DNA from 3 places in the [Clostridium] scindens ATCC 35704 genome. Region 2 is predicted to be linked to each of the others. Evidence: riboswitches for the same ligand, from Rfam matches in the RefSeq annotation. Region 2 holds a riboswitch; each other region holds the start of a gene.
What was found. A riboswitch is a leader RNA that binds a small molecule or an ion and turns the genes downstream of it on or off. The one in region 2 is predicted to bind thiamine pyrophosphate.
Positions count from the first base shown of each region.

Region 1: it holds a riboswitch for thiamine pyrophosphate, as region 2 does, so the genes downstream of both, thiC (phosphomethylpyrimidine synthase ThiC) here and thiS (sulfur carrier protein ThiS) in region 2, are expected to answer to the same signal.
Region 3: it holds a riboswitch for thiamine pyrophosphate, as region 2 does, so the genes downstream of both, thiM (hydroxyethylthiazole kinase) here and thiS (sulfur carrier protein ThiS) in region 2, are expected to answer to the same signal.

Region 1 is NZ_CP036170.1:1,870,914-1,881,666, reverse strand. Features, by position in the region: gene HDCHBGLK_RS09595 (DUF6773 family protein) at 1-86, shown strand, start outside; gene HDCHBGLK_RS09590 (DUF6483 family protein) at 107-496, shown strand; gene yaaA (peroxide stress protein YaaA) at 645-1,424, opposite strand; gene HDCHBGLK_RS09580 (YjdF family protein) at 1,469-1,885, opposite strand; gene HDCHBGLK_RS09575 (TfoX/Sxy family protein) at 2,037-2,321, opposite strand; gene thiC (phosphomethylpyrimidine synthase ThiC) at 2,442-3,746, opposite strand; TPP riboswitch at 3,874-3,981, opposite strand; partial or broken gene HDCHBGLK_RS09565 (fructose bisphosphate aldolase) at 4,026-4,813, opposite strand; gene HDCHBGLK_RS09560 (UvrD-helicase domain-containing protein) at 4,861-8,055, opposite strand; gene HDCHBGLK_RS09555 (YkgJ family cysteine cluster protein) at 8,046-8,735, opposite strand; gene HDCHBGLK_RS09550 (EAL domain-containing protein) at 8,732-8,890, opposite strand; partial or broken gene HDCHBGLK_RS09545 (IS256 family transposase) at 9,543-9,734, opposite strand; gene HDCHBGLK_RS09540 (leucine-rich repeat domain-containing protein) at 10,102-10,753, opposite strand, start outside.
Region 2 is NZ_CP036170.1:2,631,579-2,642,331, reverse strand. Features, by position in the region: gene HDCHBGLK_RS13670 (helix-turn-helix domain-containing protein) at 1-439, opposite strand, end outside; gene HDCHBGLK_RS13665 (thiamine phosphate synthase) at 525-1,115, opposite strand; gene thiH (2-iminoacetate synthase ThiH) at 1,144-2,361, opposite strand; gene HDCHBGLK_RS13655 (thiazole synthase) at 2,371-3,150, opposite strand; gene thiF (sulfur carrier protein ThiS adenylyltransferase ThiF) at 3,166-3,807, opposite strand; gene thiS (sulfur carrier protein ThiS) at 3,811-4,008, opposite strand; TPP riboswitch at 4,225-4,331, opposite strand; gene HDCHBGLK_RS13640 (tRNA dihydrouridine synthase) at 4,386-5,306, opposite strand; gene HDCHBGLK_RS13635 ([Fe-Fe] hydrogenase large subunit C-terminal domain-containing protein) at 5,370-6,611, opposite strand; gene HDCHBGLK_RS13630 (sulfite exporter TauE/SafE family protein) at 6,672-7,442, opposite strand; gene HDCHBGLK_RS13625 (MarR family winged helix-turn-helix transcriptional regulator) at 7,444-7,881, opposite strand; gene HDCHBGLK_RS13620 (heavy metal translocating P-type ATPase) at 7,997-10,519, opposite strand; gene HDCHBGLK_RS13615 (metal-sensing transcriptional repressor) at 10,530-10,753, opposite strand, start outside.
Region 3 is NZ_CP036170.1:2,068,722-2,079,474, reverse strand. Features, by position in the region: gene thiE (thiamine phosphate synthase) at 1-438, opposite strand, end outside; gene thiM (hydroxyethylthiazole kinase) at 425-1,246, opposite strand; TPP riboswitch at 1,304-1,419, opposite strand; gene greA (transcription elongation factor GreA) at 1,701-2,204, opposite strand; gene HDCHBGLK_RS10720 (IS91 family transposase) at 2,566-3,747, shown strand; gene HDCHBGLK_RS10715 (hypothetical protein) at 3,783-3,977, shown strand; gene HDCHBGLK_RS10710 (VanZ family protein) at 4,128-4,727, opposite strand; gene HDCHBGLK_RS10705 (hypothetical protein) at 4,824-5,087, opposite strand; gene HDCHBGLK_RS10700 (SHOCT-like domain-containing protein) at 5,099-5,485, opposite strand; gene HDCHBGLK_RS10695 (DUF2089 domain-containing protein) at 5,521-5,886, opposite strand; gene HDCHBGLK_RS10690 (helix-turn-helix domain-containing protein) at 6,067-6,276, opposite strand; gene HDCHBGLK_RS10685 (DUF2975 domain-containing protein) at 6,294-6,785, opposite strand; gene HDCHBGLK_RS10680 (FAD-dependent oxidoreductase) at 7,035-8,408, opposite strand; gene HDCHBGLK_RS10675 (LiaF transmembrane domain-containing protein) at 8,610-9,314, opposite strand; gene HDCHBGLK_RS10670 (LytTR family DNA-binding domain-containing protein) at 9,319-9,771, opposite strand; gene HDCHBGLK_RS10665 (DegV family protein) at 9,898-10,753, opposite strand, start outside.

The DNA of each region.
Region 1 (10,753 bases), 760 kb from region 2:
TGTTCGCGACCCTTGCGGCTATCGGGGAATATACGAAGAAAAGGCAGGCGAAGCTGGATCAGGAATATGAAGATGAAGATGAATAAGCAAGGATTGAGGTGATTCTATGGATTTTGAGCAAGATTATATTATGCGTATGATTCAGGATGTCGTACGGTTCCTGATGCAGCTGATCACCGGCAGGCAGCAGTTTCAGTATGACTTTGCTAATTTCACAGGGAATATGACCGGCAATGATCATTTTGCCCGTCTCATCGCCCTTGCAGATGCCGGAAAGATCAACAGCGCGGAAAATATGATGTACGAAGATCTTGACCCTGAGGATAAGGAATATCTGATGCTGGGCCTTGCCTTCTATTCCCACATCAATGAATACTCGGATGATTTCCTGACTGCAGCCGACTACTCCCGGGCCGAGATCCAGGATGGCATCCGAAGCCTCTTGAACGAGTATGGGATCACAGGGCTTGACGCCATCTATGAATCTTTGGACTGAACGCATACTGACGAGCCGTAGGCAGATATCATGCCCATCGACAATCTGATCGGATTCGCGGAATCAGAGGGCAGAAGCCAATACTTCAGCGTGGACGCTGCATGTCCTGCTTGCTGTTTATCATATCCGTATGCCGCCTAGTTCCTTTTTAATGCGCCTCGGCATCTCTGTCTTGTTTCAAGATAAATACCAGCGTATCCACATCAGAATATTCCTGTGAAAAATGGTAACCCAGCCGGTTGAAGCCCTTGATTCCTTCCATGTCTTCTACTTGGTTCTTTGCCAGATAGCGGACCATCTCTCCACGGGCCATCTTCGCCAGTGTTCCCTTCTCAACCACCTTATCACCGATCACCTCTGCGAAGACACAGGTAATAAACCGGATATCCTGCCGCAGATATCTGGATATGCATTTGCTGTATTCCTTTGAGGCAAGATTCAGAATGAATTGATCCTCTTCAAATAACGCATCTGCCAATGCGCTGCCCCAGAATTCATACAGCGAGCCAAGCGAAGGGCGCTGTCTATGATTCCCCATCTTGGCCTGCATCTCCAGCCGATAGGGCACGACGCCGTCAAACGGCTTTAAGATTCCATAGAATCCGGATAATATGCGAAGGTGCTCCTGAAGATAGGCAAATGCTTCTTCCTCCATAACCGCCGGAGCCATATACTGATACTGGATGCCTTCGTAAGACAGGATGGCTGGCGTCAACGATTTTTCCAAATCCATCTTGCTAAAACGCCGGTAATTCAGTTCCGCGATCTTGTCATTGCATTTCCAGATCGTCTTGCATTGACTATAATCCAATGACTGCATATAATCTAACAATTCCTGGGTCTTGTCAAGGAAAGCCGGGAGTTCCTGGCAGGGGAATACATCTGTATTGACATTCATTTTCTTTGCCGGTGATATGATAATGAGCATTTTTCGTCTCCTTTGGTACTTCTGACCAGCAAAAGCACGGGAGCCTAGTGGCCCCTGTGCTTCTCCTTTTTCTTCTGCTGCCTCAATTCAAACTTGCGCAGCTGCTCCGCCTCTCTTTTCTCCCGGCTTCTGCTTTTACGCTCCGTCTTCCTCTCTTCCAGCTGTAATTTCAGCGCCTGCTGGGATTTTGTTCCGATCCCGGCGGCCTCCGTCTGCCTGCGGGCCTCTTTCTGCCTGCGCTTTGGATTCACTTTCGCCTCTTTTACAGCCGTTTCAACAGCCGGACTAAAGCGTAACCTGTCATAACCGCGTAGCAGGATATCCCAGACCTCATAATCCTTCGGCTCTGCTCCGAATGTAATCTTCGAAGCCGAAAGACTTCCTTCTGCGATCCTCTCCACCACGCCGACCCAAAAAGGATCTTCAAAAAATACCGTCAGTGTTACCAATACTTTGTCCATGTTCTTTTCCTCCTTAATGAAAACATAAGCAAAAGAATGGACGACCTAAGGAGGAAGGTTACTGACAGCCCGCGCAAATAGCACAGTGCCGCGCCCGGACTACCAACCGGACTGTATGCATAAGCATACGTTGTGTTTTTATCTTTGCTGATTACATACTATCTTTTTTCGATCGGAACGTCAAGTTGGCGGCATTATAGAACTCCTTTAGTTCCGCTCTCTTCTCTACAGACAATTCGCTTTTTCTGATGCCTTGAATTGCGCCTTCCAGCGCGAGCAGGCGGTGCATGCAGGCGGAATCATCAATCGCCTTGATCTTAAGCCACGCCTGCTGGCTCCCCATCTCTTTCAACTGCTCATAAGTCGTGATTCCTACTTCCTGAAGCTGTTCCTCTACCTTGGGCCCGATATTCGGCAGTTTTGATAATTCTCCCATATGATACCTCCTGCTCTAATGACGATATTTTTCCCGTGGATTATAGTCCTTAGTATAACATCTTCACTCCCGAATGAACAGTCATTTACCACATGTCCCCCTTGGCAGAATCCATATATCTTACAAAATGTCTATATGTTCTCCTGCCAGCGCCTTATTCATGCTGCGCACCGCACAGAACTTTCCGCACATAGAACAGGTATCCTCGTGCTCCGGCTTGCGCTCTTCCCGGATTCTTTTGGCCGTCTCCGGGTCAATGGAGCAGGCCCACTGCGCCTCCCAGTCAAGAGCTTTTCTCGCGTCCGCCATCTGGTCATCGATTTCTCTTGCGCCCCGTACGCCTTTTGCGATATCTGCCGCATGGGCCGCAATCTTGGAGGCAATGATCCCCTGCTTTACATCCTCTACATTCGGAAGGGCCAGGTGCTCCGCCGGCGTTACGTAGCACAGGAATGCAGCGCCGGAAGCGGCGGCGATGGCTCCCCCGATCGCGGAAGTGATATGGTCATAGCCCGGCGCAATGTCCGTAACCAGAGGTCCCAGCACATAGAAGGGGGCGCCCTGGCAGATAGACTGCTGTACCTTCATATTCGCGGCAATCTGATCCATGGGCATATGTCCCGGCCCTTCCACCATGACCTGGACATCCTTTTCCCACGCGCGTTTCGTCAGTTCTCCCAGCCGCACCAGTTCCTCGATCTGGCACACATCCGTAGCGTCTGCAAGGCATCCGGGCCTGCAGGCGTCTCCCAGGGATATGGTCACATCGTATTCACGGCAGATATCCAGGATCTCATCATAATACTCATAGAACGGATTCTCTTCCCCGGTCATGCACATCCACGCAAATACAAGGGAGCCGCCTCGGGATACGATGTTCATCTTACGCTTATGCTTCTTCACCTGCTCGATGGTCTTCCTGGTGATTCCGCAGTGCAAAGTCACAAAATCCACGCCGTCTTGCGCGTGCAGCCGGATCACGTCTATAAAATCCCTGGCAGTCAGTGTGTCCAGATCCCTCTGGTAATGGATGACGGAATCATACACCGGTACCGTGCCAATCATAGCCGGACACTCATGAGTAAGCTTGCGCCTGAACGGTACCGTATCCCCATGGGAAGACAGGTCCATAATCGCATGGGCTCCCATGTTGACTGCCTCCATGACCTTCTCCATCTCCACATTGTAGTCCTTGCAGTCTCTGGAAACGCCCAGGTTCACATTGATTTTGGTCTTCAGCATGGAACCTACGCCCTCCGGGTCGATACATGCGTGATTCTTGTTGGCGCAGATTGCCACTTTCCCGGACGCTACCAGAGTCATCAGTTCCTCCACCGTCATCCGCTCCTTTTTCGCTACCGTCTCCAGTTCCTTGGTCACGATTCCTTTTCGTGCCGCCTCCATCTGTGTTGCATAGTTTCTCATTCTTTTACCACCCTTTCGTTTTGTTCTTGAATGACAGATGGATGAATGCTGGCAGAAGAGATTCTGCAGGAATTCTTTAAACTAAAAACTGCTGTAACGCAGATAGCATTACAGCAGTAAAATCCTACACTTTACTTCTATATCTCCCTACGTTGGCATTATCCAAATCAGGTTATGGGTTAAAGCGATACAGCTTACTCTCAGCCCGCTTACGCGAGCACCCCTGTTGTTCCTTCGTTAATTATACTATACAGGCCTTGTCCTTGCAAGATGCTTTTCCTATGCCATGGAAGCATCATAGATTGCCTGGATAGATTCCCTCAGCATCTCGTTGAACTCGTCATCCGTCTGGGAGTCAGTAAGTCCCTCCGTCAGTGCTCTGGAGAAACTGGCAATCATATGGTGATTCTGCGCAAGCTTCTCATTGGCTTCCTCACGGCTGTACCCGCCGGAAAGCGCGACCACCCGGACTACATGGGTGTCTGAGGCAATGCTGTCGTACAGGCCGGCTTCATCGGGAATGGTCAGTTTGAACATGATCCGGATGCCATCATCCAGATCGGCCAGATACCTATCTATCTCTGCTTTCAGGAACGACTCGATCTTCCCCTTCTCCTGGCTGTGGATGTCTACCTCCGGCTCCAGAATCGGCACGAATCCCGCCTTTGCTATCTGGATGCCGTAGGCGAACTGCTGCTTGACAATCTCATGGATTCCCTTCTCATTATAACTGCTGATGACGGAACGCATCTTCGTTCCGAATATATGGCGCTCCTTTGCCCGCTCAAGGAGAGCATCCAGTCCATTGATTGGCTTCATAAGGCGCACCCCGTCCACCTCGGCGGCAAGTCCTTTATCGACCTTCAGAATCGGAAGAATGCCCTTTTCAATCAGATAATCCTTGTACGCTTCTGATGGATCATGTCAAACATCTCTTCTTCCGACTGATACCGTTCTTCGCCGATCCCGTAATTTTTAAGGGCCTTTGGCGTGCTGCCGCCGCTCTGGTCCAGAGCCGCTATGAATCCTTTGCCATCATGCATCCTTTTTACCTGTTCTTCACTCATACGAATTCCTCCATTCTCTGTGTGAAACATAGTCCAAGTCGTTACATTTACAGTTCAAACAAACTCATCTGATGGCACTGTTCTACCCTCCTTTTGTGTGCCGTTTCTCTCTCCATCAGTTCTGGCGGCATCCCTTCCAGAAAACCGGATGCCTCTTTTGACGTCGTTAGAATCAATTCCTCCATCGCCCTTGTCATGCCTACATACAGAAGCCTGCGTTCCTCTTCCAGATCCGTTGTCCCTTTTTCACTTTCCAGGGGAATCAGCCCCTTCCTTGCCCCATAGATAAAGGTAACCGGGAATTCCAGTCCCTTCGCGCCGTGAAGCGTCATCAAGGTGACCGCGCCCGAAGCGTAGTTCCGGTTCCCGCACCGCTTAATATCGCTTTCTATGCCTAATTGGACCGCCAACATGAATTCCGGCATCGCCTTATAAAATACACCCATGCCCACCAGCTTCTTCACTGCCTCATTATCTTCCAGCTGCAGTTCCTCCATCCACAGTTCCAGGAACTTCTGTGGCTTTTTCTTCTGGTATAAAGGACGATACTTGCCCGCCATCCTTTCCAGTACTTCTTCCGCAGCCAGATTGCCATCCATATTCCACAGAAGTCTAAGGCACTGCTCCTTCGCCAGGATATCCATGGGATTGTCAAGATAACGGAAGAAGCAGATGCTTCCCCGTACTTTTTCTTCCTGCAGAAATGATCCTCTTCCTGCCACAATATATGGAATCCCTTCCTTCTTCAGGCATTTCTCCAGCAGATCTGCCTGATGGTTGGCTCGGTACAATATGGCAATCTCGTCAAATCCCCGGACTCGGCCTTCTGTCCTGACGGCGCCGGATAACTCATGGGCTTCCAGCATTCCGATTCCTCCGGCCAGGCGGTTGATCTCCTTGACAATAAAGATGGCTTCCCCCATCCCCGACTCTGCCGTCACCAAGCGCGCCCTATCGCCTTCCTCCCGGTTGGCAGCAAGTCTTCTGTCTTCTCCGGGATTATGGGAGATCACTGCGAGAGCGGCATTCAGGATCTGAGGCGTGGAACGGTAATTCTCTACAAGCCTTATCACCTCTGTACTCTCATGTTCCTCGACAAGCCGGTCAAAGCATCTGGCATCTGCCCCTCGGAATCCATAGATGGACTGATCCGGGTCACCGATCACGAACAACTCGCGGCCTTTTTTATTCCATGCCTTAAGCAAGCGGTACTGCAAAGGATTGATGTCCTGGAACTCATCCGCCAGAAGATAGGAGAAACGCTTCTCCCATCCCGCAGAAGCCTGTGGTTCTTCTATCATCTTTAATGTCTCCAGCAGAAGGTCGTCAAAATCAAGAAGCTGCCTGTCTTCCAGATATTTCTGATAGGCGAGGAACGCGTCTGTGTCCTCCTGCGGCAATTCTCCTTCTGCCTTCCAGGCAGACACCCTGCATAAGAACTTCTTCACCGTGTCCTTTAGCCGGTATTCCTCAATGAGCCCGCGCGCGATCTCCTGTGCCCCTTCTTCATCCAAGATAGAAAATTCCCTGCCCTGGTCTTTCAGAAATGCCAGGCAGATGGCGTGGAAGGTTCCGATCTGCATCGTATGGATCTGCTTCTTCTTTCCCAGGGCATTCCTGAGCCTCTCCCTCATCTGGGACGCCGCCTGATTGGTAAATGTAACCGCTGTAATCTCCCCGGGCTTTACTTTTCTATTTTCTATCAGATACAGGATATGGCTGATCAAGGTCTTGGTCTTTCCCGTGCCTGGCCCCGCGATTACGGCTACCGTCCTGGCTGTAGACCGTACTGCCCTCTCCTGCTCGCGGTTGAGCCTGTCAGACAGCGGCAATTTGGTGCCTGAGCTTTGCTCCTTGCCGTCTTCTTCTGGCTGCTTCGCTTTCGCGGAAGTTATTCCATCTTCTATGGCTGCATTTACCCTGTCTTTTGCTTTGGCGCTTTTTCCATCGCCTTCTTTCTTTCCTCCCAGCAGATCGAAGAAGTCCATCTGGCCGCTGGTATTTTCTATTTCTGAAGGAGCGAATAATTTTATAGTCCCATACTCCCCGTCAAACCCCGGAATCCTCTCTACCTTTCCATCCCGCAGCCTTCCGATTCCCTCGGATATCAAATATCCCGACACGCTGCGTATTTCCTCCAAAGGCATGGTTCTTAAGATATCGAATTCTGACCCCAGGCGTCGCAGCATGTTCTGATATTCCTTCTGCACCCTGGCGCTGGCTGCCGAGCGCCCTACCGAAGCACCGATGACTTCCGGCAAAGGCACCAGACTCTCGAATGGCCTGGCATCCGCTCTTACATAGCCTTCCGCCCGGTCCGCCAGTTGCTCTACCCGGTGGGATACGCCGATGGTAATCTTTCTGCCGCACACGGGGCAGATTCCCTGATATTTCTCCGTGTCCAGAGGACTCAGGCAAAGGTTGCATTTCCGATGTCCGTCAAAATGATACTTCCCCTCTTCCGGAAAGAATTCTATGGTGCCAGTCAGTCCCTGGCCTTTCTGGATCGCATCATAGAGACCTTGATAGGACAACTCGATATCCAGAAGGTTGGCCTCCCTTCCCAGTTTCGCCGGAGAATGGGCGTCCGAATTGGAGATCAGATGATAGGAATCCAGGGCGGATACCCGCCAGTTCATGGGCGGATCCGAAGAAAGTCCGGTCTCCATGGCATGAATATGGGGCGACAAATCCCCGAAGCATTCTTCCACCGTATCAAATCCGGAGAACGCGCCAAACAATGAGAAATGAGGCGTCCAGATATGGGCCGGGACAAAGATCGCCTCGGGGCAGAGTTCCAGCACGATCTCCAGCAGGTCGCGGCAGTCCAGCCCCAGGATCGGCCTTCCATCAGAATGGATATTTCCGATGGCCTCCAACTTCCTGGATATCACCTCCGCCTCCTCAAGGCCAGGAAGCAGAATCAGGCTGTGTACCTTCCTCACTCTTCCGTTCTTTTTATAGATGGAACTGATCTCTCCGGTAATCACGAATCGGGGAATTATCCTATCTGTACAGGTTTCGTCCTGAATCCGGTACTCCTCCTTTAATACATAGAGCCCGTCTTCAGCCGGCACAAGTTTTTCCTTGAGTTCTTCCCTCCAAGCGGGGTGGGTAAAGTCCCCGGTTCCCACAAGGTGGATTCCTTTGCGCCTTGCCCCAAGATCCAGATGCTCCGGGGTACAGTCCTTGCTGGTGGCCCGGGAATAGCGGGAGTGAATATGCAGATCTGCTATATACATGCGGACACCTCCATTCCCAGCGTCTCCTTCGCCTGCGCAAGCCTGCGGCTATACTCCTCGTAAAATGCCTGTGCCTGCGGGTTTTTTGGATATGCGGTCTGATAAAAGGTCTTTAAGACATACAGGTTGAGAATCCTTGTCTGCTCTTCATCAAGTCCGTTTAATCCTTCTTCGCACTTTCTTAAAAAATCATGCCAGCTAAAGATATACTTTTCATAAGCCTTCAGATCCGGCGCATCCACCCATTTCTTCACCTTGATCTTGCCCCGGTCCGTCTTCCTGCACTCATGAACCTGCAGAAAATACTTGAAGCCCTCTTCCTCATAATATCTTCCCAATGGAAACAGCCTGCATATGCCCGGCCGGTATGGGTGGACTGCGCATCTTCCCTGTTCATCCAGAAACGTGCACGTTTCGCCTTCCCTATCCATTCTCAAGTTGGGAAGTATCATTCCATCCACCACGTGCAGTTCCAGGCATCTCTTCATCAGACCGTCAAAGTCCAGCGAAAGTCCCGTGCACAGCCGCCATACATCCAGCGGATCTAAAAGAATCGAATTCCCCATCCCTTTACAGCAGGCGGAACACCCCTCGCAGTCATGGCAGTCTGCCCTTACCATGTCATTTGCCGTATATAATTTTCCATCTGATATTTCACTCATATCTATCTTGCGTTTCATACAACCGTCCCACTTTCTTTCTCCAGTATCTCGTATTCAAATTCCCGGGCTGGCATAGACTTGTAGAACACATATCCCTGCACCATGTCGCAGCCTTCTTCTTTCAGGAAGTTCACAAGGCTGCTGGTATCAATGCCTTCCGCCACCGTTTTCATATGCAGTTCTTTGGCTAAACCCGGCCTCTCCCAGATGCATCCGGGAAAGGTTGACAGAGATTGGAAGCACCCTCTTACGGCTGTCCTGCCAGTTCCTTAAGAGGCGGCACACCTGCTCGAACGGAATAAATTCATCCGGCGGTATCAGTCCATATTCAATCTGTCGGTTATCCGTCTCGCACAGCAGGATATTAAAGATATCCGACTGAATTCTTGAGACACATTCTCCCGGCCTCAGGCAGCCTCTTGGGCTGCCCTAATATCTCTGCTTTATGATTATTATAGCATCCCTCTCCCCCAGAAGTAACCCCATTGGGGGTTTATTTCCTACTGATCCTGTACCAGATGGCTTGGTGTTGTCCGGCAAATTAAATGATGTTCCATCCGGCAGATTATTTCGTGCTGATTTGGGATCTCTACAGATAGGTTAGTCACTTTAAAAGTAATTGTTTCTGCGAATTGTTTTCCTGACAGAAAGACACCCGCAAATTAATTGCGGGAGTCTTCTCAGACGAGGGTGCTGTCATTGATAGCCTGCATCACGATGTCGGCTGTAATCCGGTTAGTTGACTGGCTATGTCCGATCACAAGCTTAAGTCATGTTCTTCTGGGAATGTCCGTTTCTGGAATTATCCGTTTCCTTGTTGCGTTAATCATACTTGGGATATCCTAGTTCTTCATCCATTTCCTGATCCAGAGCACCTTCCATGATGATGGACATCATATCCCGCATGATATAGTTGACATCGGTTCCATCCTTGACCTTTACATTGTTCTCTTTCAGATAGTTGCCCATCATTTCCCGAAGAGCTGCTTTTTGTGGGGTATCTTTTTTCCTTGCCATAAAACAAACCTCCAAACTGGTAAGTTTATTTTACATCAGTTTGAAGGTTTACACAAACTTTGGGATGTTCCCGGAAGAGCATCTGTTACTTGCAGTTCCAAGACATTTTGCCTCTACCAGAAAAACCGCCTCCTATCAGATCTCCACAGAGATGATAAGAAACGGTTCGTTCTTAAATGATTCTTTCAAGCCTGTTCCACTTAAATTTTTCGAACAGGATTCTTTTATTATGCTGAAACCAGATAATGATACCCGGAAACGTGCTGCTTCCCTTCTACAGCAAGTAGAGATAAATCCAACTATATTATTCGAGCTGGATCATCAGCTTACTTCTTATAACGTGACCTGTAAGATTACAACTTGTTCTTTATCTGCATCTCTTTTTCAGGGAAACTCCCAGCACACATAAAGACATTATCATTACTGCAAGTAATGGAAGAGTCTGCGCACTGTCACCTGTCTTTACAGCTTTCTGATTATTTGCTGTCTTATCAGAGTTCTGGCTCTGTGGCTTCTGATTTCCATTGCCGTTACCGGAATCCGGTGTATCTGTCTCTCCTGGCCTGTCTGGTTCGCCTGGATTTTCTGGTTCAACCGGTTTCGGGTCTTTTTTCTGAAGCGCTCCAATCGCAGCCTCAATTGCCTGTGCTGCATTGTCAAGCTCTTCCTGCGCTGCGCCATCACCAAGTTTACGTGCGGCTTCAAGCGCAGTTGTTACTGCAAGGTAACTTTCTTCAGTATACAAGGATGCATCTATTTTTGCAGCCTGTTCCATCGCTGCGTCCAGTCTGGTGCGATCCGGTGCAGGAACTCCGCCCTCTTCTTGAATCTTAAATACTACCTTTTGATCTGCCGGTGCGGCGCTATTAATCTTCTCAATGATAGCCCTGTCCGGATCTGCAGGATCTGCGATCACTGAAAATACTGCTACCTGATCTGTTGTCCATCCCTGACCATCCTGTAAAGATACTGTTGCCTCTGTGTTGGTATCCCACATTGTTACCTGATAAGAAATGATA
Region 2 (10,753 bases):
CCCGATCCTGGAAGCTTAAGGTAAGCTGTCCCGAATATACAGTAATGAATTCCCTGGTTCCGTTCATCTGCCGGTTCCCTGGCATCATGCCTCCCTCGTCAAATTCCAGATCGAATATCTCAAAGTCCTGTCCGTCCCGGAAGTTGAAGATGGGATAGAGCCTGTACCTTCCGTCATCGCCGCTTAACGGCACGACCTCGGACTTGCCCGTCTTGGAAAACGGCTTGGGCTTATCTAGTGTAAATGCCGTCACTGGAACTTTTAATCCCAGCGAAAGTTTATACACGGTAGAGATGGTAGGATTTACTTCCCCTCGCTCCAACTGGCTGAGCATGCTCTTGCTGATAGAAGTAAGAGCAGATGCCTGCTCCAGGCTCAATCCTTTTCCTTTCCGTATCTCTTTCAGATTCTCGGCTATGATTTGATTTAATCTCTCCAAAAGGACTCCTCCTTAAGATTCCTGTATATGGAATTTTTTTCTATTATATTGCATACAAAGAAAAAAGTAAAGTCCAAACCCGCTTTTACCACCCCATGCATTCCGACATCACGCAGATTCCCCGGGCGCCATGGGCCATCATCTCCTCCACGCAGCCTATTTCCCCTTTCATTCCCCCGATGGCATATACGGGAAGGCAAACTGCCTCGCAGACATTCTCAAGGAATTCCACGCCTCTTGGAGCCACGCCTTTCTTGCAGTCTGTCGCAAAGATATGTCCGGCAGTAAGATAGGAGGCTCCCAATCTTTCCGCCAGAAGCGCCTCCTCCTTCCCATGGATGGAGACTCCGATTATATCAAACTGTCCCCGGATCTTAGGAGTTTCTTTAAGTAAATGCAAAGGAACGTGAATCGCCCGGCTTCCTACATGCAGCGCTGCCTTCGCGTAGGTATGGGCAATACACGGCACGCCATAGGTTTGGCAGATTTCCCGAACCTGGCGATACAGGAGTTCATAATCTTCGGGCCCCATATCCTTTTCCCGTACGATAACCGCCCCCGGCTGTCTCCGGCAGATTCTTTCTATTTGTTCCAGATAAGGCCCGGCACACAGATGCCGGTTCGTCACGGCGATCACACGGCTATAAAAGTCCTCGCTATTACCGAGAATTCCCATACCCTTCTGTCCCTCCTCAACCCCAGGCCTACACATAGACATAGTCATTCATCACCGGCTGGAGATTCAGATGCAGCAGATCTTCATACACCTCTTCTACAGAACGTCCGTCGGAGATCTCGAACTGGTCGTCCCCTTTCGTCTCAAGATCTTCCACATGTTCCCCGATTCCGGTGCTTACGCCAGCGGAGATCTTCGTAGCAGCAATATTTACCAGGTTGTCCCTGACGCGGGCACATTCCCTGGTGGAGACGGTAATGCTTGCAAACGGCATGAACAGGCGGTACGCCGTCACCACCTGCAAGAGCTGGGGCTCGTGCACATCCATAGGGTTAATCTTATCATTATTGATGATCGGACGCAGGCGGGGACAGGAGAATGCGATCTCCGCATGCGGATATTTCCGCTGCAGCAAGTAGGCATGCATTCCTGTGGCATATGCGTCTTTGCGGAAGTCATCCAGCCCTAAGAGAGCCGCAAATCCCACGCCCCGCATGCCGCCTTTGAGGGCCCTTTCCTGGGCGTTCAGGCGGTAAGGGAATATCCGCTTATGTCCGGCCAGATGAAGCGTCTCGTACTTTTCCGAATTATAGGTTTCCTGGAACACGGTGACATAGTCCGCGCCGCATTCGTGCAGATAGGCATATTCATCCGAATTCATCGGATACACTTCAAGCCCGATGACCTTGAAATATTTACGGGCAATCCGGCAGGCCTTGCCGATATATTCCACGGTAGACTTGCTCCTGCTCTCGCCGGTAAGAATGAGAATTTCCTGCAGGCCCGTCTTGGCAATCTCCTGCATTTCCTTGTCGATCTCTTCCTCGTTCAACTGTGCCCGGTTAATCTTGTTGTGGCAGTTAAATCCGCAGTATATACAGAAGTTCTCACAGTAATTGGCTATGTAGATGGGCGTGAACATATAGACGCCATTGCCAAAATGCTTCCTGGTCTCGATTCTGGCACGCTGCGCCATCTCCTCCAAAAGCGGCAGCGCCGCAGGGGACAGAAGCGCCGCAAAATCCTCCGGCGTACGGTTGTCATGCTCCAACGCCCGGCGTATGTCCTTTTCCGTATATATCGTATAATCATAGGCATTCATCGATTCGATCACCTGCGCCTGCACCTCTGACTCCAGGACTTCCATCCCCGGCAGATAGGCCATATGGTCGATACGGTTCTTTTTCTGCCATTCCTTGATATCGCTGTTTAAAATGCTTTCGTTCACATGATTGTCTGTACTCATAACTGCCTCCTAATCCTGCAAAAATCCTGTCAATGGGGAAGAAGCGCTGGCGCCTTTGTCCATAACTCTTCCCATGCCTGACAGATATGCCGTCCTTCCGGCCTCAATTGCTTTCTTGAATGCTTCCGCCATAGCCGGTATATCCCCAGCTGTGGCAATCGCCGTGTTGGCCATCACGGCAGCCGCCCCCATCTCCATCGCCTCGCAGGCCTGGGAAGGCCTGCCGATTCCGGCGTCCACGATGATGGGCAGGTCGATCTCATCGATCAGTATCTGAATGAATTCTTTCGTGCAGATTCCCTTGTTGGAGCCAATCGGCGCGCCAAGCGGCATAATGCAGGCAGCTCCTGCGTTTGCCATGTCCCTGGCGGCATTCAAGTCCGGGTACATGTAAGGCATTACTACGAACCCTTCTTTTGCCAGAATCTCGGTAGCCTTTATGGTCTCATAGTTATCCGGCAGAAGGTATTTGGAATCATGGATCACCTCCACCTTCACGAAGTCGCCGCAGCCTAATTCTCTGGACAGGCGGGCAATGCGCACCGCCTCCTCGGCATTCCTTGCCCCCGACGTATTGGGCAGAAGCGTCACGCCCTTTGGGATATAGTCCAGGATGTTTGCCATCCCCCCTTCATTGGCGCGGCGAAGAGCCAGCGTGATAATCTGCGCGCCCGCTTTTTCGACTGCCGCCTGGATCAGTTCCAGGGAATACTTCCCGGAGCCTAAGATAAACCTTGATTCAAATGTATGTCCTCCAAGTACAAATGCATCGTTTGCTATATGTTCCATGTCTGTCTCCTCCTACTAAGTTTCTTGATTGATAATATATTCCGTGATCAGGTTGGCCTCGTGGGCCGCGCAGATGGCCACCCGCGGAGCCATAAGCCCCCGATCCCCGCCTGCTTCCGAGGTCTCGTCCCCACACAGGTAAAATCGGCTTCCCACCTTTCTGGTATGGATCTCATTGCTGGCCCCATATCCTGCCATCCCGGAAGCCGCCACCAGAAGTTTCCCCGGATAATGCTCCAGGATCCCATTAACCAGCATGGCTTTCGCCTCCGGGTCGTCAAAGGCCTCGCAGACAATCTTGTCTTCGGCAAATAAGGAAGCAAGATTCTCCCGGGATACTTTGACGCGATCTGTTATGATCTCCAGATAAGGATTGATCTGTTCCAGTTCCTCCTTCAGCGCATCCGTCTTATACATACCGATATGGCGCATAAAGTATTGCTGCCGATTCAGGTTGGTGATGTCTACCCGGTCGAAATCAATCAGGTGGATATGCCCAACCCCGATTCTCGCAAGGGAAAACGCCACATTCGACCCCAGTCCTCCAAGACCCGCAATCGCCACTCTTGCACGCTCCAGCCTTTCCTGGACCGTCTGCGTGTGACGCTTAGTCAGCGCCTTCCTGATCTCTTCTTTGGTCAGTCTCTTTTCCTCCATCTCCTAGCCCCCTCCTACAAAACTTACGACTTCCAGGCTGTCCTCATCCTCAAGGTACGTATCCGACAGCCGGTTCTTCGGGACTATTTCCCCGTTCTTTTCCACCGCCACACGCGTGATGGAATACCCCATCTCTTCCAACAGCTGTAAGACCGACATGCCGGGCCTGTATTCTCTTTCGGTTCCGTTCACTTTTACCATCATCCACCCTCCTTCCAAAATTCAAGTCTTGCTGCAACAGCGCTCTCTCCATTGCGGCAAAAAAGAGTTCATGAAAGAAATACACCCGCGGTGGTGCACCCCTTCATGAACTCTCATTCACTCACATTGGTATTGCTATATCATTTTCTTTGCAAATGAACAAAGAAGCGGAACTTCCTATGATACGAAAAAGCGGAAAATGCCAAGGCACCTTCCGCAAACAATTCACATCCGTCCCTACGTTGGCATTATCCAAATCAGGTATATGGGTCGAAGTTCGCAACTTCCTCTCAGCCTATCCATAGGCTCCCCTGTTCAATTTACGCTATTAAATATACCGTATCCTTCACGATTTGTCAAGATGCGGCGGCAGCCTCTTACAGGATTTCCGCCACCGCGGCTTCATAGCGGTCCAGCCGCTCTGCCTTCCGAATCTTCTTAAGCTGCTTTTCACAGCCCGGAAAATGATGTCCCAGATAGCACCAGAGTTCCTTCATCTTAAACAGCACATTCTTATCTCCCATGCTGATCCTTTGGTAATCTTCATAGATCTGGTCATGGAACCTTCGAATCCTGTCCCAATCCGCCGGCTCTTCGCCTGCCAGTTCCCCTGCCAGCCCGGGATTCACAAGGATTCCTCGTCCCATCATGTAGGTCTTTACCTCCGGGAATCTCTCCTTTATCCTGTCCCTATCCGTCACCGAAAATATGTCTCCGTTATAGCAGAGCGGATTCCTGCTTTCTCTCACCGCTTCCGCAAATACTTCCAAATTCGGCGTATTCTTATAAAAGTCCTGCTGCAGGCGGGGATGGATGATCAATTCTTCTACCGGGTACTGGTTGTAGATTTCCAGCAGCCTTCCAAACTCATCCGGGCTATGCTTCCCGATTCTGGTCTTGATGGATATCCTGACTTGAGTCCCACTGTAGATTTCATCCAGAAACCGGTCCAGTTCATCGGGCATGGCAAGGAATCCGGATCCCCTGTTTTTGGATACTACCGTCTTGGAAGGACAGCCCAGGTTTAGATTGACTTCCTCGTATCCATAATCTTCTAGTTTCTTGACGGTCTGCAAGAACCCTTTGGCATCATTGGTCAGGATCTGAGGAACCAGCCTCATCCCTTCATTATTCTCCGGCAGGATATCATTTAATTCCCTTGTATTGAATCCCCGCTTTGTGTGGGGCACCAGAAACGGCGTAAAATATTTATTCATAGGATGGAAGCAGGCGTGATACGCCCGCCTGTAAATGTGCGTGGTAATGCCCTCCAGCGGGGCGAGATAGTATCGGTTCATCTTCCTTCATTGTCCTTTCTCTTATGCGTGCCCCTATATCATACCACAACTTTTACATTTTACCTACCTGGCAGCCGAAAAATCCCTGGTCAGAAGAGAATCGTCTGTCACCAGATCCTCCACCGTCTCAAACCCTAATTCCTTCAGGACCTTCCGTACATAAGGATTCTCAAGCGGGGTCTTAAAAGGCGCCTCCTGCCCGTATTCATCTACAAATTTTGTTCCCTCTTCCTTGTGAAGGATCGCTTTCGGGCCTCCTACGCATCCTCCGATACAGCCCATCCCTTCAAAGAAATTGGCATCCGTCTCCTTATTCTGGATCCGTTTGATCATTGCCATACATTCCTTGGTGCCATTGGCCTGCTCAGCATGAACGGCTATGCTCCGGTCGGGTCTTAACTGTTCCACCATCTCCGACACTGCCTGGCTGACCCCGCCGGTTCTTGCATAAAGCCGCCCGGCCTTGGAAGCGTGTTCCTTCTGGTCATCTTCCAGTTCTTCCGGATGAATATCAGCTGCTTCGAAGATGTCCTTCACTTCCTGGAATGTCAGCACATAATCCACCGCGTCAGCGATATCCGGTTCCCGGGCCTCCTTCTTTTTCGCCAGGCAAGGCCCTGCAAATACGGTCACCGCATCCGGATACATCCTCTTAATCATACGCCCGCACGCCACCATAGGCGATACGGCTCCCGGGACATGGGGCATCAGTTCATGGTAGATATTGCGGATCATGGAGATCCACACCGGACAGCAGCAGCTGGTCAGCTGATAATCCCCTTTCTCCTTCACGTGGCTGTCAAACTCTAAGGCTTCTTTCAAAGTCAGGATATCCGCAAAGAGCGCCACCTCTACCATTCCTGTAAATCCAAGGGCCTTGAACGCGCTGCGCAGCTTCCCTGGCGTTACCGCCTCATCAAACTGCCCCAGAAATGCAGGCGCTACCATCATATAGGCCGGTCCTTTGGCCTCCCGGACTGCCTTCATGGCAGGTAGTACATCCTTGCTGGCAGTCAGTTTTTCTTCTTTGCAGGCATCCATGCACACGCCGCAGCCTGTGCAAAGCGAGGGATTGATCCGCAGTTTTCCGTCTTCTCCTTCTTCGATGGCATCAAAGATGCAGCTTCTCTGGCAGGCACGCTCATAGGCACATTCCTCGCACTCGACAGAAGGTATGACCGGGGCATAATTCTTTGGATGGAGCAGGCAGTCCAGATGCAGCGGATTATATTCCGATGGAAGCGGCTCCTTAAGAGATATCTTCCGGCTAAGAACATCCTTATATAATTCTTCAAATGTCTTCATTATTCTTCCTCTTTCCTCAATAAACGTCTTTATTGACATTATTGACCAAAAGAGGCATTTTTAAGCCAGGTAATTCACTGCAATAATAGAAATGCCAAGAACGGACAGCACGACTCCTGTCGCACGGTTCAAGATGATCGGGCTCGTCTTATTCGCAAACTTGGCGGCCACCCTTGCCCATAAAAATGTAGACAGGATGCAGAAAGCCATACACCACCAGTCCGGCGCCCCGCCGATGGCAAAGTGGCTCACCGCTCCGGTAAATGCCGTAAACGTCATGATAAACACGCTGGTCCCTACCGCAGTCTTCAGTTCATATCCTAGCACGCTGGTGAGAATCAGAAGCATCATCATGCCGCCGCCCGCTCCTACAAATCCGCAGATGAATCCGATCAGCATGCCGCAGAATATGGACTGTATAAACCGCTTCTTCGGGCTGACAGCCTCCATAGACTCCTTTGTCGTCATGACGGGCCTTACAATGAACTTGATTCCCAGAAGCAGCGTCATGAACACGGAGAAGCCGCCCATGGCATGGCTTGGGACCAGGCTGGATATATAACTCCCCACCAGGGTGAAGCACAGCACGGAAATCATCATGACGATTCCATTTTTGATATCCAGATTCTTATGCTTCCCATAAGTATAAGCGCTGACCGCGCTGGCTAAAACGTCGCTTGACAGGGCGATTCCCACAGCCTCATAGGCGGGGATATGCAAGAAGGTAATCAGCATCGGGCTTATCACCGCCGCCGCGCTCATTCCGGCAAATCCGGTCCCCAGGCCTGCCCCGATCCCTGCGATAAAACATACAATAAATTTCGTAAGCATTCTATAATTCCTCCTTCAGCGCATTCTGCATATTCTTCCGCATTCTTTCGAAGTAATCCTCCATCCGGCTTACATCTTCCGGATTAAAATCCCGGAAAACCGTCTGAAAAAACTTCTTCTGGGCCTGCTGCCCTTCTGCCACCATCTGGATGGATGCCGAAGACAGTTTCAGATGCGCCGTCTTCTGGTTGCCCGGATAATATTCCTTTTGCACCAGATCCCGCCTCTCTAAATCCTTGAGCGACATGGATACATGGGATTTGGTGAGCCGCCGGCGCTCGATGATATCCTTGGCAGTATCATAGCCCGGGTTGTTGGCCAGAAACAAAAGGATGTCCAGTTCCATACGGGTCAACTGGTATTTTTTGCAGACCGGCTCCAATGACTGGTCATAGATTTTTTTAAACAGGGATAATCCATCCCACAAATCAAAAAGCATTTTCTCGCCTCCATATTTAGTTCTATTTTGAACCATATGGCTATCCTAGCAAGAAAATGCTTTTGCGTCAATATGACTGTCTGACTGTTTATTTAATTTTTAGAAATGCCTTTTACTACTGGATATCCAGCACCTTGTAGTCCTGATCTTCCACCGCCTTCTTCAGCACATCGTCTGCCAGTTCTCCATTCAGCCTTACGACCGCGGTTCCTTCCTCATGGCTTACCGCTGCTTCCTCCACCTGCTCAAGGGCCTCCAGGCATTTCTTTACTCTTGCCTCGCAGTGTCCGCACATCATTCCTTCAATCTTCATGGTTTTTTCCATCGTTGTCTCCTCCTCTTTCTTTTTGGTTTTTATTTTTTTATCTTTGCTTGCATCACGCATCTTGAACCAGTTCAGGCGCAGCGCATTGGTGACCACGCAGAAACTGGACAGGCTCATGGCCGCAGCCCCGAACATAGGGTTCAGCTTCCATCCAAGCAGCGGGTACCACACGCCGGCCGCCAAGGGTATTCCTATCACATTATAGAAGAATGCCCAGAATAGATTCTCATGGATATTGCGAAGGGTCGCCCGGCTGAGCCGTATGGCTGCCGGCACGTCGCTGAGCCTGCTCTTCATCAGCACCACATCCGCGGCGTCAATGGCGATATCCGTGCCTGCGCCTATGGCGATGCCAATATCCGCCCTAGTAAGAGCCGGGGCATCATTGATTCCATCCCCCACCATGGCAACCTTTCCTTTTCTTTTCAATGATCGGATCACGCTTTCCTTTCCGTCCGGAAGCACGCCTGCGATCACCTCATCAACACCGGCCTGCCGTCTGATAGCCTTTGCCGTGCGTTCGTTGTCGCCGGTCAGCATGACTACGTGGATTCCCATATTCTGCAAATCTTTGATCGCCTGCGGGCTATCCTCCTTGATGACATCCGCGACAGCGATGATTCCTGCCAGTTCTCCGTTCCTGCTAAAGAACAGCGGCGTCTTTCCATCTTCTGAAAGACGTTCTGCATTCTGCCTCATCTCTTCTGTCACCGATGCTTTATCACCGATAAACTTAAGATTTCCTCCGGCCAGCACATCCTCGCCCATCCGACCGGTAAGTCCATTTCCGGGAACCGCATGGAATTCCGCCACCTCATGCCCATCGGAAAGACCTTTTTCTCTCGCCAGCGCCAAGATCGCATGGGCCAGCGGATGCTCGCTCTTACTCTCCAGTCCGTAGGCCATCCGAAGCAATTCATCTTCTGTAATCCCAGATGCCGGAATCATATCCGTTACCTTTGGCTCCCCGCTGGTGATCGTCCCGGTCTTGTCAAGTGCCACGATCTGCATCTTGCCTGCTTCTTCCAGGGAAACGGCGGTCTTGAACATGATCCCGTTCTTCGCTCCCATGCCATTTCCTACCATGATCGCTACAGGCGTCGCCAGGCCCAGCGCGCAAGGACAGCTGATTACCAGCACCGAGATTCCTCTCGCCAGGGCAAAACCTATGCTCTGTCCCGCAACCAGCCATACCAGGATGGTTCCCGCCGCTATGCCGATTACCGCTGGCACGAAAACGCCGGATACCCGGTCTGCCACCTTGGCAATGGGCGCTTTGGTGGCTGCCGCATCGCTGACCATCTGAATAATCTGGGAAAGGGTCGTATCCTCCCCCACCCTGGTGGCCTCGCACCGGAGAAATCCTGAATGATTCAAGGTTGCAGCGGACACCGTGTCTCCTACTTCCTTGTCCACCGGTATGCTCTCCCCGGTCAGCGCAGATTCATTGACCGCGCTGCTGCCATCCAGCACGATGCCATCCACGGGAATATTCTCACCCGGCCTTACTACAAAGACGTCTCCCTTTCTCACCTGGTCTATGGATACTTCTGCCTCCATGCCGTCTCTGATGATCGTCGCAGTCTTTGGCGCCAGCTTCATCAGACTCTTGAGCGCATCCGTCGTCCGCCCTTTGGAACGGGCTTCCAGCATCTTTCCTACGGTAATCAGCGTCAGGATCATTGCGGCGGATTCAAAATAGAATTCATGCATGTAATCCATTACCTTTGCCATGTCGCCGTGCATCTGGGCATCCGTCATCGCGAATAAGGCATAGGTGCTGTAGACAAAGGATGCTCCTGCCCCCAGGGCTACCAAGGTATCCATATTGGGCGAGCGGTGCCACAGGCTCTTAAAGCCGCTGATAAAAAACTTCTGGTTGATCACCATGACTGCAGCCGTAAATATCAGCTGGTATAATCCCATCGCCACATGATTGTCTGCCATAAATGCCGGAAGCGGCCAGCCCCACATCATATGCCCCATGGACACGTACATCAGCGGCACCAGAAAGCACAAAGATGCGATCAGCCGCTTCTTAAGCAGCGGCGTTTCCTTATCTTTCAGGAAATCATCCGTCGCTGTCCCGTAAGCGGCCTTTCCCTTCGCCTCGGAAGCCTTCGGCGCAGCGCCGTAGCCAGCCTCTTCCACCGCTGCCACGATGTCTGCCTGCCCTGCTGTCCCTTCCACGCCCATGGAATTCGTCAATAGGCTCACCGAACAGGAGGTTACCCCCGGCACCTTGGAAACCGCCTTCTCCACCCGGGCACTGCATGCAGCGCAGTTCATGCCCGTCACTGTATATTGCTCCATACCCTGCCTCCTATCTCATAAGCTTCTGCAACGTCGCCACCAGTTCATCAATGGTCTCTTCCTTTCCATCCCGTATATCGTTCGCCACGCAGGTCCGGATATGATTTGCCAGAAGCACCTTGTTAAAACTATTCAATGCTGCATTGACCGCTGATACCTGTACCAGAATATCCGTACAGTAAGTATCGCTCTCAACCATCTTTTTTATTCCGCGTACCTGGCCCTCAATACGGT
Region 3 (10,753 bases), 560 kb from region 2:
AACTTCCAGAGCATCTGCTTTCGAGCCGGTCGGGAACACCGCGCCAACTCCCAGATAATCGGCTCCATTTTGCTCTGCCATCACCGCCTGCTCTACCGTCTGGGCGGAGACGCCGATTATCTTGTCCGGACCCAGCTTTGCCCGCACATCCCCGGCCTCCATATCACTCTGCCCAACATGCACGCCATCCGCATCTACTGCCAGGGCGATCTCCACATTGTCATTGATGACGAATGGAACCTGATAGCGTCTGCACAGTTCTTTGATTTCTTTGGCTTCTTCCAGAAAATGCTCCTCATCCAGTTCCTTCTCCCTTAACTGGATGAAGGTGGCGCCTCCTTTTAGCGCTTCCTCCACCTGGCTGTATAGCGTCCTGCCGTTCAGCCAATGCCTGTCCGTCACAGCGTATAATAATAGGTCTTTCTTATCGCACTTCATATTTTGCTCCTTTATCCAAAGTCTCCATATCCATATGGTATATCGCGTCGATGATCCGGTTCCGGTACGCGGAATTGCCATCTCCTTCCTGCATTAAGTTCCATCCGATCTCTCCTGCAAGTCCCATTGCGCAGACCGCGGCAGCCGCAGCCTTTAACTTCTGGTCGGGATTGGCCACTAGAAAAGCAGTCATCAGCCCCGAGAGCTGGCAGCCGGTGCCGGTAATCTTCCCCATCTCCGGACGGCCATTGCGGATCACATAACACTCCTGTCCGTCGCTGACCAGATCGATGGCTCCCGTAATTGCCGCGATGGATCCGGATGTCTTCGCAAACTCCTTGGCAAACACAACGGCTTCGTCCAGATTTTCCTCTGTCACTGCATCCGCCACATCGGCATCCACGCCTTTGGTGGTGCCGCTTCCAAGAGCCAGCGTCTTGATTTCCGAGATATTGCCTCGGATGACGTCCAGATGAAGTTCCTCCATCAGTTTTACAGCCGTATTGGTGCGAAGCGCGCTGGCGCCTGCCCCTACAGGGTCAAGAAGCACCACATGGCCCAATTCATTGGCCTTATGGCCAGCCACGAACATGCCTTCTATCGTTCTTTTATTCAATGTGCCGATATTAATATTCAATCCGCCGCAGATGGCAGTAATATCCTGAACATCCTCCGGCTCATCGGACATGATCGGGCTTCCCCCGCAGGCAAGCAGCACATTTGCGACATCATTGACCGTCACATAATTGGTAATATTATGTACCAGCGGCATCGTCTTTCTTACATTGTCTAAACACTTTCCCAGCATTTCCTATTTCCTCCTTTTGCGCATGAAAAACGGATATGCCGCCTTCGGCATATCCGTCTGATTACATACGTTATGTCCCTACGTTGGCATTATCCAAATCAGGTTTATGGGTCAAGGCAATATCAGCCTACTCTCAGCCTGCTCCATATCTGCAAGCTCCCCGTTGTTCTGTTTTATACAACGTTAATTATACTACTTTCCAGTTTCTTTGCAACCTTTTTCCACAATTTTACCTTCCGCAATTTGTTGTATGGTTAATCAACTAGATCAAACCAATTTATTATACAACTAAATATTTTTTAGACGATAATTTATGTATGCTCATAATTGGCTGTGCATCTCTACCAGTTAACTGAATAACTGCCTATAAATTTCCACGCACAGGATTGTGCCGGAGGTGTACAGCATTTCCGGGTGAATCGCGTTTTGGGTCTTCCTTGGCACCCTTCTCCAATTAATATTTTCTTAGGGTATCATTGGAATCATCCGTAGTCTTCTCTATCTTCTTGACCACCACGTAATATCCATTGTCGCCATTGGTCTTAACCTTTACGCGGTCTCCCGCCTTTCGACCTTTGATGGCCTTCCCCAGCGGGGATTCTATGCTGATCAGGCCCTGTAGGGAATTGCCGCGCACGCTGGTGACAAGACGGTAGGTCTCTGTCTCATCATCGTCCTCGAAATATACTTCTACCGTATTATTAATCCCTACTTCATCTTCCCCGGAATCATCCGAGATGATTCTGGCGTTCTTGAGCATCCGCTCCAGATAGCGTATCCTGCTTTCGTTGCGGTTTTTATCCTGCTTCGCTGCCTTGTATTCAAAGTTCTCGCTTAAGTCTCCCTGTGCCCGAGCCTCTTTTACCGCTTCCAGTTCCCTCTTGCGGACCACCAGCTTCCGGTATTCAATCTCTTCCTTTATCTTCTTGACGTCACTTCGCGTTAACTGCTCTCCCATGCGATATCCTCCTCCCGATCAATTTTACGCACCAGTTGTGTAGGTTTGACACGTAACATTTTTCAATTTTACACGTAACACTTTTCAACTTTGTTACGTGCTCATTTTACCTTCCCAAGCATTCGTTTGTCCAGCATTTTTAGCAGGATGAGTCCTGCCAGTGCCAGACAACACTGGGTAACGCCGGCGCTGTCCATACTCCATCAAGCCCCCAGGTCTTTGGGAAGATGAATACCATGCAGAGTGAAAGAAACATTTAATTAAGAAGTAAAAATAGTGTCTTCGACACTTCAACTCCCCTGCCCCTCAATCATGAGGGATAGGGGTTTCTTTTTGCTTCATTTTGCTTCATAATGGTCTTATGAATATCTTACAAAAAATTTTTATCGAACATTATGAAGAAATGATTTATCTTCAACATCCTCGTGATGCTATTGTTGAGAATGTAGAAAAAATGATTCATTGTGGCGATCCATCTTATGGTGGCGCCATGTATATTTGTCCCAATTGTGGTAATTTCAAATTTACTGCTTTTCGTTGTCATTCTCGCTTCTGTCCAACTTGTGGTAACATGTATTCCATTGACAGAACTACTGCTATGTCTTTTAAGATTATTGATGTACAACATCGGCATTGTGTTTTTACCATTGATGATTCTTTGCGGCCTTTTTTTCTTAAAGACCGTTCTCTTCTTAACTGCCTTTTTTCGGCAGTCAACAGCGTGATTTCTCGTATGTTCCATAAAGAAAATAAATCTGAATTATTTACTCCTGGATTTATTTGCGTCCTTCATACCTTTGGCAGAGATTTAAAATGGAATCCTCACATTCACTGCCTTGTTTCTGAAGGTGGTGTTGGTAATACTCTTTCCTGGCGACACTTCAAACATTTTAACTATCATTTTTTACGTGATGCGTTCCAAACTGCTCTTTTAAATGAACTCCATCAAAAAATAGGTCCAGCTTTCAAAAAAGTAAAATCTGCTATCTATGCAAAAGATAAAAATGGTTTTTATGTTCGCGCCATGCCTAACAAGTGTAATCCTTCTCAGGTTATCAAATATATCGGTCGTTATCTTGGCAGACCTGTTATTGCTACTTCTCGCATTGATTCTTACGATGGTGATTTTGTCACCTTCCATTACAACCGTCATGAAGACAATAAACTTATTACAGAAACTGTTCCTGTTTTGGAATTCATTGACCGCTTAACACAACACATCCCTGAAAAACATTTTAAAATGATTCGCTATTATGGTATTTACGCTCGTCACCGTAATTCTGACAATTTTTTACGAAAAGCCATTTCCAGAGAAAAACATAACTTTTTTCTTTCACTCAATAGGTGGCGTGATTCAATCTTACATTCTTTTGGTTACGATCCTTTAAAATGTCCGAACTGTGGAAAAACCATGCTATTTTTAGAACTATATTTTAATCATAATCCTGTTCCTTTGCATGAATTATACGAAAAGGCTATGCAAAAACATAGATGTCGTTCGCCTGCCTCGTTTTCATATCTTCCAAAACCTCTTTTCTCATGATAAACTCAATATATCTTAAGAACGGAGGCCACACTATGAAACGTATAACAGAAGCAGAACTCGCAAAGGAACTAAGGGAACAGTACATTAAAAATCCACCAGAAGGTATGACTTCTAAAGAAGTCCATGACATGAGTGACGACGAACTTCTGGATATGGATTATTTCTTACATGAATTTGATAACCTTGATGATGACGATTTTGGTGAAGAGGGCTTTTACATCTTTTAATCCAAACCGTCTGATTCACTATGCCCGCTTTTGAGCGGGCTATTTTAGTCCCCAAGTTCTCCGAAAGGAGAACTTTCCTATAAAGCAAAAAAGAAACTATCTTCTGCCATTAAATGTCAGAAGATAGTTTCTTTAGACAAATATTAGTATCTAAAATAACAAATAAGGATCATACAGTAAAAAAGTGCCTGCCACCGACAGCAATATATAGATGATTGCCTCTTGCTTTCCTATGGCTCTTGCTTTCAGTCGGATACCGAACAGCCGCACAAATATCTTCCATATGAAATATCCCAATAAAACTCCAAGCGTGTTGGCTGTCAGATCGTCAATATCTGTAGCGCGATAATTAAAGAGCTGGGTAATCTCAATCAGCAATGAGAATCCGGCTCCTATCATCACCGTTTTCCCCAATTTCCTACAATCTTCCCAGATTAATGGAAGCAAAAATCCCAAAGGCATGCACATAACAACGTTTAAGATATAGCCAATCCCAATGGAATCAAAAGGAACAAAATTCACTCCCCCAAGAATGAGATCAGTGTCCGTTCTTAATATATCCCCCAGAAGCCCGATCCCCGTCACCTGGAATACCATCCATATATATATCAGGAAAATATATATCCAGATGACATGTACAGCCTGGCACCTCTGCCCGTTCCTGCGCGCCTTGACTACCAAGATTAACTGATAGACCATGCAGGGAAGGAGCATGCTTGCCAGACTATAAAGCGTAAATACATTCAGCATCCTCAACCCTCCTTTATCTAAGAAAATTATAGCCAAGGATTCTTAAAATAAAGAATGGAATTTTATTAAGGAATTCTGATTTTTTATCCGACGCTTTTATAGAGTTATAGAAACGAATGTTCCATCTACTGCTTCTACATGTATGATTTCCAAGCCTTTGTTCTCTTTCAGCACATCCATGCATTCTTCAAAGATCATGCAAATGATATCCTTTGAGACAAGGCTGTCATATGGCTTAGGCACATCTTCGCCCATCTTATCAAATACAGCCTTGGGAATCAACTTTACAACAACAGAAGCAAGCCCGATTGGCACAGGCATTCTGAAATTCGCATCTTTGGATCTTACGATTACTCTCATAGACAGCTCCTTTATATCCCTACATATACTCTTACAGTAGTACCGTCCGCTGCATCGACATTGACAAAATCGCCTTCGATCTCTTCATCCAGGCATTCCGAGATGGCATCCATCATCTGCTCCAGATCCACTCCCTGCAGATCTTTATCCGCAATGGGAAGCTTGCCTGTCACTTTAAGGATCTTCTTGATAGCGCCCACCGGAAACTGGACATTTACTTTATCGCCATCCACACTGTCTACGATGATTCGGAACATCTTCTTATCATAGCCGGCTTTGGATTTCGCTGGAACCTGGCTTTCTTCTTCCACGCCCATTGCCTTCATAAGCTCGGCTGCCTGCTCTGCCGTAATTGTCCCATCTTCCACCATTTTTAATATTCTGAGTCTCTCATCCATAATTCTTCTCCTATTTCATTGATTATTTTCATTTCTTATTTCAATTGCCTGATTGCTTCTTCCACCGTAATCTCCCCTTGTTCAAGCGCCTTAAGCACAGCCTCGCGCTTCATCATCTCTTCGTCCTGCCTTGTCTCATCTTCATATCCCAGTTTCTTGATTATGGCATCCAGTTTCGCCCGAACAGTAGGGTAAGATATCTTTAGTTCTTTCTCAACTTCCTTGATATTGCCCCTGCACCGGATAAATGTCTCTGTAAAATAAAGTTCCTCTCCAGACAAGTAGTCGAACTTGCTCAGCACAAAGTCATTCTCAATCACCGTTTCGCATTCCTCGCATTTTAAACGGGTTACTTTCAGTTCTCCTCCACACACAGGACACTGGCTGATTACTTTTCTCATACATCCACTTCCCTTCTAATAAGACTAATATAATCCATATCCTTAAAAATGTCAATCATATAATTAATTATTTTAATATAAATCTTAATTTTATTAATGCATCGTTCAACCAATTTTTATTATTAGTTTAATATATTATTAAAAAAAGAATGTGCCAAAGCACATTCTTACACCTAATTTTTAAGTTTCCCGTCGATACTCCAATATGTCTCCCGGCTGGCAGTCCAGCACATCGCAGATAGACTCCAAAGTAGAAAACCGAATTGCTTTTACCTTTCCTGTCTTTAGATTTGAAAGATTTACATTGGATATTCCCACTTCCTTTGATAATTCATTCAGTGACATCTTGCGGTCCGCCATCACCCGGTCAAGCCTTAGTATAATTGCCATGTCACAGCCCCCACTTTCTACAGAATAGAATCCATCTCTTTTTGATACTCGAATCCATACCGCAGAATTCTTCCGAAGAGGACTAATACCAGGCCCGCCATAAACGGAATCATATCGATATAAAATCCTCCTTCAACCCCCGAGAGCATATGCGGCTGCGTATACCCCGGCAAACTAGGAAATATCGCGGATCCAGTAATAAACAGCAGGCCTACTCCGTAAAAAAGCGTTACCAGCGCGCCAGAAAATGGTCTCTTGGAAACGGCAATTTTCACTAAAATAATAAAGCAGAACAGCATAATCACATAGAACATGCAGTTCCAGCAAAAATATGTCATCCCATCCATCTCCCATCCATGATTTCTCAGCGCCCAAGGTATATAATATATTGCACTAAGTCCTGCAAATCCCGTATTTGCTATAGCAAAGTACAGCAATATTCGAAATCCTCTTGAAAATTCCTTTTTTTCTGTCTTTTCGCAATCCATCTGAATCTCTTCCTCTGACATGTGATCCTCTCCTTCCTCTTCTTTTTAACCAATCTGAAGTATACCATATATTCTAATTTAATTCAATAATAATTTAATGATTATCATTAAATTATTATTGAATTAAGTTAACATGAAGAAAGCAGTTATTTACATACATGCCAGATTACGGACCGAACCGCAAAACTCTCGCGGAAAGCAAAACAGGAACCTTCCATCGGGAAGATTCCTGAAAATTTCTAACACTTCTTTAAATGAAGTATTTTCACATTATAACGCGAACAAATCATTTAACGCCTCACTCATCGTCGGATGAGTAAAGATGCAATCCCGCAGCACTGTATAGGGAAGATCCGCATCCATAGCCATCTTAATGATATTGATCATCTCCTGAGATTCTGCACAGAATAAATGCGCGCCAAGAATCTTTCCTGACTCCTCGTCAATAATCGCTTTCAGGAGGCCCTCAAGGCGTCCAATCACCAGAGCCTTGGGAATTGCCTGTGCGGGAAGTACCGATTTCTTTATCGTATATCCTGCTTCCAGCGCCTGCTTTTCTGTAAGTCCTACCCGGGAAAACGGCGGATCTACAAAGATGCTGTAGGGAACTTCTCCTCTATTTAGGGTCGTGCGTTCTCCCGCTCCCAGTACCTGGGATTTCACAATCCTAGAGTCATCCAGAGAGATATAGGTAAACTGCAGGCCCCCGGCTACATCCCCCATTGCCCAGATATGCGAAGCTGTAGTCCTCAGACCTTCATCCGTCTTGACTGCTCCCCTCTCCGTCAGATCCACACCTGCTTTATCAAGATTCAATCCTTCTACATTCGGCCGACGCCCGGTGGCAACGAGCACTGTGTCTGCCCGCAGTATTTCCTGCCTGCCATCCTGGCTTACGCTTACAAGTGCCACATCATCCATATCTCTGACAGACTCTACCTCCGTGCTTTCCATAATCCGTACGCCTTTTTTCTTCAGAAGATCCAGAACGGCCTGGGCCACTTCCTGATCCTCCCTTGGGATAAAATCTTTTCCATTCTGAATCACAGTCACCTGGGAGCCAAAATTGCTGTAGTAGGAGGCAAACTCAACACCTATATATCCTCCGCCAATAATCACTAAGTTCTTGGGAAGACGTTCTTCTTCCATAAGAGTCTCGCTTATGTAGACATGGATGCTTTCATGAATCCCCTTGATCGGAGGGATAAATGGCCTGGCGCCTGTATTTATGTAGAAGTTATCTCCTTCCAATCCCTCCGTCCTTCCATCCTGATAGGCAACCATAATATGATTTGGATCTGTAAAAAATGCTGTGCCTGTTATGACATCGACTCCTGCTGCTTCTGCCAGCTTCTTATAATTCTTATCTCTCAACTTTCCTACCAGTTCTCTCTTCTCCTGGATCACCTTTTTATAGCGCCGTGCCTTATCTTCAAAACTTCCGCCTACTATGCTTGACCTGCGTGCTTCATGCTCCAGAAACTTCGACGGGATGCAGGCTACATTAATACAGGTTCCTCCATACATCTGATCGGATTTTTCAATCAGCGCGACTTCCCGTCCCGCCTTTTTTAGTGCTGCTGCAAGCGTCTTTCCGCCTTTGCCAAAACCAATGATAATATCCTGATACTTTTTCATTTCCATACCTCTTTTCGAACTGTATATTTGAATGTTACATTTATTACTGTAACTTTATCATGTACAGTTTAGAATGTCAAGAACATTTTATAGCAATGTATATCGGAATCTTATTTCATCCAAAAAAGAAGCAAGGAAATCCTTTTTCCTTGCCTCTTGCAACCGAGTCCTCTGAATTTCAAAAGTATAGCTGCTATTGATTGCTCCTTAAATATATACTATTTCTATGCCTCCAAAGCTTACCTTTCCCGTCAGCGTCACTACAGGTACCCCTGAACTCCTGCTAGAATTCTTCTCGTCCACAGATCCAAAAGATGCGCTTACATTATTCACCACGTTCCATTCCTTGGGAACAAACAATTCGACCCCGCCAAATGAAACATCCAGGAATATCCTCGCCGCGCCATTCTGAATCATAGCATTGTCAAAATACACCTTCAGCGAGCCAAACGAACATTTTAAATCCGCACTCTGGAAATCATCGGAATTAACATATTTGATACTGCCTGCGAATGAAGTACTAAACTCCATCTGGCTTCCATCCACAGTCTCTTCTGTCTCCGTTGAATAGTGATTGCCGCGGCCCCAGCATCCATAGTTCCTGTAATCCCTTCTGGGATGGTATAAGAAACTGATTCCTATACTTCCTAAGGCAGCCGCCCCAAGCACCGGCCACGGCGTAATCGCCTCAATCCCCAGAGGCTTTGCATAGATAATGCATAAGAATGCCACCGCGAACAGCACGCCGCTGACGCTCCTATGGGCAATGCTTTTTACCAGGCATGCCACGAAGAATACCGTAAGCAGCAAACTCCATACGCCAATGTCCCCCAGAACCCCCAGCCGGCTTACAAGCAGAAAAATTGCCGCGACTATAAAAAATAATCCCCAAAATATCCGTTCCTTCTTCATATCCTTACCTCTTTTCTTCCAATCTATCCCTAAGCGGCTTATAGTAATACCTGGATACATACGCTTGCTTGTGCGTACCCTGGAATTCTACCGTGCAGGATGAGGGCAGCGTTCTTGTGATCGCATAGATTCTCTTCGTATTCAATATCGTCGATTTGGACACTCTCATAAAATATCTGGGAAGAGCCTCTTCCAGTTCATACAGGCGGTACTTAGCCTGGTAGGTCTCTTTCCTCGTATGAGCATATACCTCTCCATCTTCTGTCTCAAAAAACAGAATCTCGGCAAGCTGCAGATAATATTCCGTGTCCCCTTTAAAGAATGACATCTTCTGCTCTTTGTCCACCGCCTCGGCAATAGCCTTCTGTATCATCTGAACCTTAGCATTCAGGCTGCCGCTGCGTATAATAATCTCTTCCTCTGTTAAGTTGTCTTCGATTTCTATGCGTATCTTCATCTTTCCCTCTCCCTGGTGTTATCTAACCATAAATGGGATGGAAAGTAAACAATATTTCAGCAAGTGGTATGGAATCCAGCGGTAAGTGGTAAGGAATCCCTTTCAGGAGAATCAAGCCTGACCCTCCTAGTTTCTGTCGCTCCCCCAGAAAAACAGCGCAACGGTTCCTGGGCCCGTATGACTTCCTATGGTCGTGCCTACATTATTAATCTCAACTTTTCCATTCAGTTTTGGAAACCGCTCTTCAATAAGCCGGGCCACTTCCTTGGCATCTTCATAGCAATAGGAGTGGGAGATATAGCATTTGCCCGAATATTCAAGGCCGCCCTGTGCATATTCTTCCATCTTGTCTACTATAGCCTTGATTACCTTCCGCTTCGTACGTATCTTAAATCTTGGAACCAGATGTCCTTCCTTGTCCATATCAAGCAGCGGACAGATATTCAACGCTCCTCCGATAAAGCCTGCTGTCTTGGAGATCCGCCCCCCTCTGATGTAGAAGGTCAAGTCTGTAGAGAAAAACCAGTGATGTAACTTTCGTCTGTTATCCATAGCCCATTGATAGACTTCTTCAATACTTTTCCCCTCATCACGCAGGTCTGCCAGTTGATCCATCAAAAGTCCATATCCCGCAGACGCTCCCAAGGAATCTACTATATAGATCTTCCTGTCCGGATACTGCTCCTTTAGGTCTCCCTTTGCAATCACGGCGGAATTGATCACGCCTGAGATTCCTGATGACAGGCATACATGCAGGATATCTTTTCCCTCTTTGAGGAATCCTTCAAAATATTCCGTAAACTCTTCAGCGTTCACTTGTGAAGTCTTAGTCTGGGCGCCATTCATCATCGCCTGATAAAACTTGTCAAAAGGAAGTGATTTTCCCAGATCATCGGCATATTCTTTCCCATCCAGTTCATAATGGAAACAGATGTATGATATTTTACGCGTATTAAAATGCTCTTCTGTAAGGTCTGCTGTT